2 regions of the Streptomyces sp. NPDC021622 genome follow, and region 1 is predicted to be linked to the other one. Evidence: riboswitches for the same ligand, from Rfam matches in the RefSeq annotation. Region 1 holds a riboswitch; the other holds the start of a gene.
What was found. Region 1 has a riboswitch for cyclic di-AMP ahead of AB0G47_RS18365 (transglycosylase family protein). Riboswitches for the same ligand answer to the same signal wherever they lie in the genome.
Positions count from the first base shown of each region.

Region 2: it holds a riboswitch for cyclic di-AMP, as region 1 does, so the genes downstream of both, AB0G47_RS32875 (M23 family metallopeptidase) here and AB0G47_RS18365 (transglycosylase family protein) in region 1, are expected to answer to the same signal.

Region 1 covers NZ_JBFACK010000008.1:234,153-237,353, reverse strand. Annotated here, with positions in the region: gene eno (phosphopyruvate hydratase) at 1-691, opposite strand, end outside; gene AB0G47_RS18365 (transglycosylase family protein) at 1,028-1,747, opposite strand; cyclic di-AMP (ydaO/yuaA leader) riboswitch at 1,751-1,944, opposite strand; gene AB0G47_RS18360 (transglycosylase family protein) at 2,138-3,163, opposite strand.
Region 2 covers NZ_JBFACK010000019.1:199,901-203,101, reverse strand. Annotated here, with positions in the region: gene AB0G47_RS32880 (aldo/keto reductase) at 1-361, opposite strand, end outside; gene AB0G47_RS32875 (M23 family metallopeptidase) at 503-1,585, opposite strand; cyclic di-AMP (ydaO/yuaA leader) riboswitch at 1,597-1,744, opposite strand; gene AB0G47_RS32870 (PP2C family protein-serine/threonine phosphatase) at 1,966-3,192, opposite strand.

The DNA of each region.
Region 1 (3,201 bases):
AACCGGCCTCCTTGATGGCCTCGAGGATGAGGTCGAGGGCGGCGCGGTTGGAGTCCAGGTTCGGGGCGAAGCCGCCCTCGTCGCCGAGGCCGGTGGCCAGGCCCTTGCTCTTCAGGACCTTCTTGAGGGTGTGGTAGACCTCGGTGCCCCAGCGCAGGGCCTCGGAGAAGGACTCGGCGCCGATCGGCGCGATCATGAACTCCTGGATGTCGACGTTCGAGTCGGCGTGCGACCCGCCGTTCAGGATGTTCATCATCGGGACGGGCAGCAGGTGCGCGTTCGGGCCACCGAGGTAGCGGAACAGCGGCAGGTCGCTGGCCTCGGATGCGGCGTGCGCGACGGCGAGGGAGACGCCGAGGATGGCGTTGGCGCCGAGCGAGCCCTTGTTGTCGGTGGCGTCCAGGTCGAACATGGCCTGGTCGATCAGGCGCTGCTCGGTGGCGTCGTACCCGACGAGCTCCGGGCCGATCTGCTCGATGACGGCGAGGACGGCCTTCTCCACGCCCTTGCCCTGGTAACGGTTGGGGTCACCGTCACGGAGTTCGATGGCCTCGAAAGCACCGGTGGACGCACCGGACGGAACGGCGGCACGACCCGTGCTGCCGTCGTCGAGGCCGACCTCGACCTCGACCGTGGGGTTGCCTCGGGAGTCCAGGATTTCCCGGGCTACGACGACGTCGATGGACGGCACGAGCATCTCCTTCTGGGATGTGACGCGGGTACGCGGGGCGTTGGCCTCGCGGACACGAGCCTAACCGGCTCCCGGACAAGAGCCAGCCGAGCGACCGCCCTGTGGACAAACCGAGAGCAAAAAGTTTCCGAACAAAACAAAGCCCCGCCCCGGTGCGTACGGGGGATACGCGCACCGGGGCAGGGAGCCCGTGGGGACGGGGGTCCCCCCCTCAGCAGCCGGGGGGGTAGCGCCCGAAGGGGCGCGGGGCTGTGACATGTGCGGCTCCGCCGCGTGGGCGCGACAAGCCACGACGCACCCGCAGTCATAAGGACCAGCGAGGCGCCCCCGCCAGAATTAGCTGAGGTGCAGCTGCTGACCCGGGTAGATCATGTCGGCGTTGTCGATGATGTCGCCGTTGAGCTTGTACACCTTGTGCCAGCCGCCCTTGACGTCCTTCTCCTCGGCGATCTTGGAGAGGGTGTCACCCTTCTTGACCTTGTACTCGCCGTCGCCCTTCTTGACCTTCTTGCCGGTCGGGGTCTCGACGGTCTTCTTGGACTCGGCCTTCGGGGCGGCCGGGGCGGCCTGCTTCGGGGCGGCCTCCTGCTTCGGCGCCTCGGTCTGGGCGCTCGGCTGGCTCTGCGGCTGCTCGGCCGGCTGCTGCTGCGGCGCGCTCTCCTCGGCGCCGCCACCGCTGTACGCGGCGCCCGAGAGGCCCACGCCACAGCTCGGCCAGGCACCCTTGCCCTGACCCGCGAGAACCTTCTCGCCGATCTCTATCTGCTGGGCCTTGGAGGCCTGGTCGGCGGTGGCCGCGTACTTCGTGCCGCCGTATGCGGCCCAGGTGGAGGCCGAGAACTGCAGGCCGCCGTAGTAGCCGTTGCCGGTGTTGATGGACCAGTTGCCGCCGGCCTCGCACTGGGCGACGGAGTCCCACTCGGAACCGGTGGCGGCGGAGGCCGAGCCGGCGGCCATCAGCGGGGCAGCGACCGCGACACCGGTGACGCCGGCGAGCGTGGCGACGCGGGTGGCCTTGGACGGACGACGGTGCTTGCCCTTGCTGGAAAACAGCATGAGTGATCCCCTCACCGACGCCTACGAGGTGAGCTGTCGGGTTCGGGCCGATGAAGTTGCCCGGCCGCGCTTCTCGAGCGCGACTTAACCCCTAGCCGGTCCCAACTCCGCTCGGCAGCTTCTTCGTTCTGCTGCTGTGCGGCCGGGCCCGGCGGAAACCTTGGGTCCCCCGCTCCTGCCTACGGCGCTTGACGCGACGACTGTTCCCGAACGGCCGTTGGCAGGACTAGGCGTACCGACCGGCGGGGCCCGCTGTGGCGAGCGGTCACGACCGTAGTCATGCGATCCGCCGAATTTCAAAGACGATCAGGGCTTCTGAGACCCATCTCTCACTTACGCCAAACCAGACATTCAGCGCGAAGCGACTGCCCGACTCTTCGTCAACTTCCCTTACTTTTCGCCCAAATCGAGGCTCTGACCGGGGAGGATGAGGTCGGGGTCGGTTCCGAGGGACTTCTTGTTCTCGGCGTAGAGCGCGCTCCATCCGCCCTGCACGCCGAGGTCGTCGGCGATGGTCCAGAGGTTGTCTCCGGAGCGGACCGTGTACGTCCCGTCGGCGCCGTCCTTCGCGCGGTCGTCGCCGCGCGACGCGTGCCGCCCCGAGCCGTCGCGGTCGCCGTTCTTGGCCTGCCCGTCGTCCGCGCTGTCGCCGCGGTGCCGGCCGGAGCCTTCGCCCGCGCCGGTGGAGGGGGTGGAGTTCGGGGAGTTCGGGGCGGGCGAAGTGGAATCGTTCTGCCCGGACTTGTCCGAATCACTACCGGAGTCGCCCGACTCGTCGTGATTCTTGTCTCGGGATTCGTCGCCGGAGTCGGCCTTTTCGGAGGGCTTCTCGGACGGCTTCCCCGAAGGCTCTTCGGTCGGCTTCTCCGAGGGCTTTTCGGTCGGCTCCTCGGAGGGCTCCTCAGACGGCTTCTCCGAGGGTTCGGCCGAGTCGCCCGAGTCACCCGACTCGCCCGCGTCGCCGGACCCGCTCGTGTCGGTCGGCTCGTCCGAGGGCACGGAGGTGATCGGAGCGCCCGGGTCGACGTCGGCGGGGGCGTCATCCTTGCTGAGTCCGGCGATCACTCCGCAGCTGGGCCAGGCGCCGGGACCCTGGTCGGCCAGGACCGTCTCGGCGACGGCTATCTGCTGCGAACGGCTGGCCTGGTCGGCGTAGGGGGCGTAGTCGAGACCGCCGTACTGCTCCCAGGTCTCCTGGGACATCTGGAGTCCGCCGTAGTAGCCGTTGCCCGGGTCCAGGCTCCAGGAGCCGCCGCTCTCGCACTCCGCGAGCTTGTCCCAGGTGGCGGTGTCCGCGGCGCTCGCGCTGGTGGCGCCGAGCAGCGGGATCGCGATGGCTGATCCGGTGACACCTGCCGCGACGATGAGGGCCGGGGCTTGGCGGGGGCGTCGGTGACGACCATTACCGGAGAGCATGCAAGTGCCTTTCAGAAGACTGCAGAGGCGACTGCGGC
Region 2 (3,201 bases), on a different contig from region 1:
GGTCGATGTAGTCGGTGCGCAGCCGGCGCAGCGACTCCTCGGCACCGGACTTGATGGTGTTCGCGGACAGGCCCTTGTAGTCGGAGTGGGCGCCGACCTTGGTGGCGATCACGACGTCGGAGCGATGGCCGCGCGCGGCGAGCCAGTTGCCGATGACGGTCTCGGACTCGCCGCCCTTGTTGCCCGGCGCCCAGGCCGAGTAGACGTCGGCGGTGTCGACGAAGTTGCCGCCCGCCGCGGTGTAGGCGTCGAGCACCGCGAAGGACTGCGCCTCGTCGGCCGTCCAGCCGAAGACATTGCCGCCGAGGGCGAGCGGGAAGACCTCGAGGTCGGACGGGCCGAGCTTGCGTAGAGAAGTCATACGGGGCTCAACACCCTTACGGATCCCAGCATTCCGTACAGCGGGATGTCAGTTCCGCGCTGCCGGATGTGGGCATGCCGAGCCGGCAGCCCTGACGTCGGGGGGTTGCCGCCAGGACCGCCGGAGTCACAGGGGGGTGCCTCAGAGCGACTGGCCCTTGTCCCGCAGCCAGGCGGCCGGGTCGACCCCGGTGGAGTCGCCGCCGGGGTGGATCTCCAGGTGGAGGTGCGGCCCGGTCACGTTGCCGGTGGCGCCGACGCGGCCGATGGTGTCGCCGGTGGTGACCTTCTGGCCGGCGCTGACACCCATCGAGGACTGGTGGTTATACCAGATCTCGGTGCCGTCCTCGAGCTCCAGGATGGTGCGGTAGCCGTACGACCCCGCCCAGCCGGCCTCCTTGATGGTGCCGGAGTGGATCGCCTTGAGGGGCGTGCCCGTCGGCGCCGCGAAGTCGAGGCCGGTGTGGTAGCCGGAGGACCACATGGAGCCGGCCTGCCCGAAGGTGCTGGTGAGCGTGTACGAACTGAGGGGCAGGGTGTAGCTCTTGGCGAGCTTGGCCAGGCGCTCCGCCTCGGCCTTGCGCCGGGCTTCCTCTTCCGCCTTCTTCTTCGCGGCGGCCTTCTCGGCGGCGATCTTCTTCTCGGCCGCGGACTGCTCGGCGGCGGCCTGCTCCGCGGCCTTCTTGACGGCGGCTTCTTCCGCCGCCTTCTGGACCGCGTCGTCCGCCTGGTCCTGCTGGTTCTCGGCCTGCTGCATGATGCGGGCCCGCAGCGCCTCACCGGCGTCGGTGGTGCCCTGCTCGGCGTCGGCGGTGCTGACACCGGCGGTGGTGAGCGGAGCGGCGGCGGTCGTCACGCCGGCGTCGGAGGAGCCCGAGTCGGAGTCGTCGGATATCAGGGAGCCAACGCCGGGAAGGGACTTGGCCTCCGGCAGCGAGTCCGTGACGGCCGAGATGTCCGGCATCTCGATGGAGACCGGGGGCTTGCCGCCCTGCGCGGTGGCGATGCCGCCCGCGCCGACGGCGGCGATGACGCCCACGCCGAGGACGGTGGAGCTGCGGGCGAGCCCGCCGCCGCCCTTCTTGTGGACGCGGTGCCTGCCGCGAACGGGACGGATGGACTCCTCGGTCGGATTCCACTCCTCCCACGGCTCGTCGTCGTGGGCACCGAAGTTGTCGTCATTCGGCACGAAAACGGCTTGGGGGGCAGGCCGGTTGGACGCCACTGGGGCGCACTCCTTTCCTTCCTTCTCGCCTACCGGGTTAGCTGACGGGTTCGGAGCAGGAAGGTCTCCTACGAACACCTGGCACGGATGCACAGATGCCCGATTCACCCCAAGTTGGTGGTTCCCCGGCTCCCTTGCGGGATTAGGCGTGTGCGCACGGAGCCGACTCGAGTGACGGCTGGGACTACCGCGCTGCGTTATCGAACGTTAATAGACGGCAGGGCCGTATTCCAAGCCGTTCCGACTGATCGTTAACGCCGTTGGCCTGTACTTAACGGGACACCAGGGGCGGGAACGGGGCGAGTTGACCGTACTTCTTCACACACCGGACCTTCACATCGCCTTGACAGTACGTCAGTTGTTATGCGGAGTGATGCGATTCAGTCACGGCCCGTGACATCGGGCGGGGCAGCTTCCGGTGCGTCGCCGGAGTCCGGCCGCCGCACCGCGAGCAGCGCCATGTCGTCCGTCCCTCCCCCGCCGGTGTGCCGGCGCACCTCTTCGGTCAGCGTCGCAAGGAGCGAGTCCGGACCGTGGGGTCCTGGAAAGATCCGGCCGCCGAGCCGGGCCGCCGGGTTGTAGAACTCGCCGCGGATGTCCCGCGCCTCCGAGAGCCCGTCGGTATAGAGCAGCAGCATCGCCCCCGGCGGGAACTCCGCCTCGTCGGCGCGGTCCGGCCAGACCCCCAGGTCGCCCATCCCGAGCGGCAGCGCGGGCTCGCTCGCGGACAGCACGCACAGCCGTCCGTCGCCGCGCAGGAGCAGCGGCTCGGGATGCCCGCGGTTGAGGATGCGGATGACTCCGTCGCCGCGCGGGATCTCCGCGAGGACGGCGGTGGTGAACCCCTCGAAGGCGTCGAGCCCCTCGCGCCGCGTGCCCTCCCGCGCGAGCGCCCGCTCCAGGCGCTGCGCCACCGCCTCCAGGGTGGCCTCCTGCTCGGCCGCCTCCCGGAACGCCCCGATGACGACGGCGACGGCCGCCACCGCGCCCATCCCCTTGCCGCGTACGTCACCGACGATGACGCGTACGCCGTGCGGGGTGTCCTGCACGGCGTACAGATCCCCGCCGATGAACGCGTCGGCCTCCGCGGCCTCGTACCGCGCCGCGATGTCGAGCCCTCCGATCCGGTGATCCGGCTGTGGCAGCACGGCGCGCTGGGCGGCCTCCGCGATGGAGCGGGCGGAGGCGAGCTGTTCGTCGCTGCGGCGTACGACGCGGTTGATGAGGGCGGCGAGCACGGCGACGGTCGCCACGGTGAGCAGCTCGGTGACGGCCTCGACGTCGGTGGTGTTGCTGTTGCCGAAGTGCAGGGTGAGCACGGCGAGGCAGGAGGCGGCGCCGATGAGGGCGGTGCTGAGGAGCGAGTAGAACGGGGCGGCGATCAGCGGGGCGGCGGTGAACAGGGGCGCCGCGGTGAACTCCGGAGGGGTCGACATGTCGTACACGACCCCGATGACCAGCAGGAACCACGGGAGGGCCCGCACGAGAGCCCGTTCGTGGGTGACGTCCGGACTCGTGTCCGACCCCTCTGAGGGGTTTCTCGGACGTCCTCCTCGCTGCCCCACCGCTCGTCTCCCGCCGATGTCCGCGCCCGGGACCAGCCCCATGACCGCACC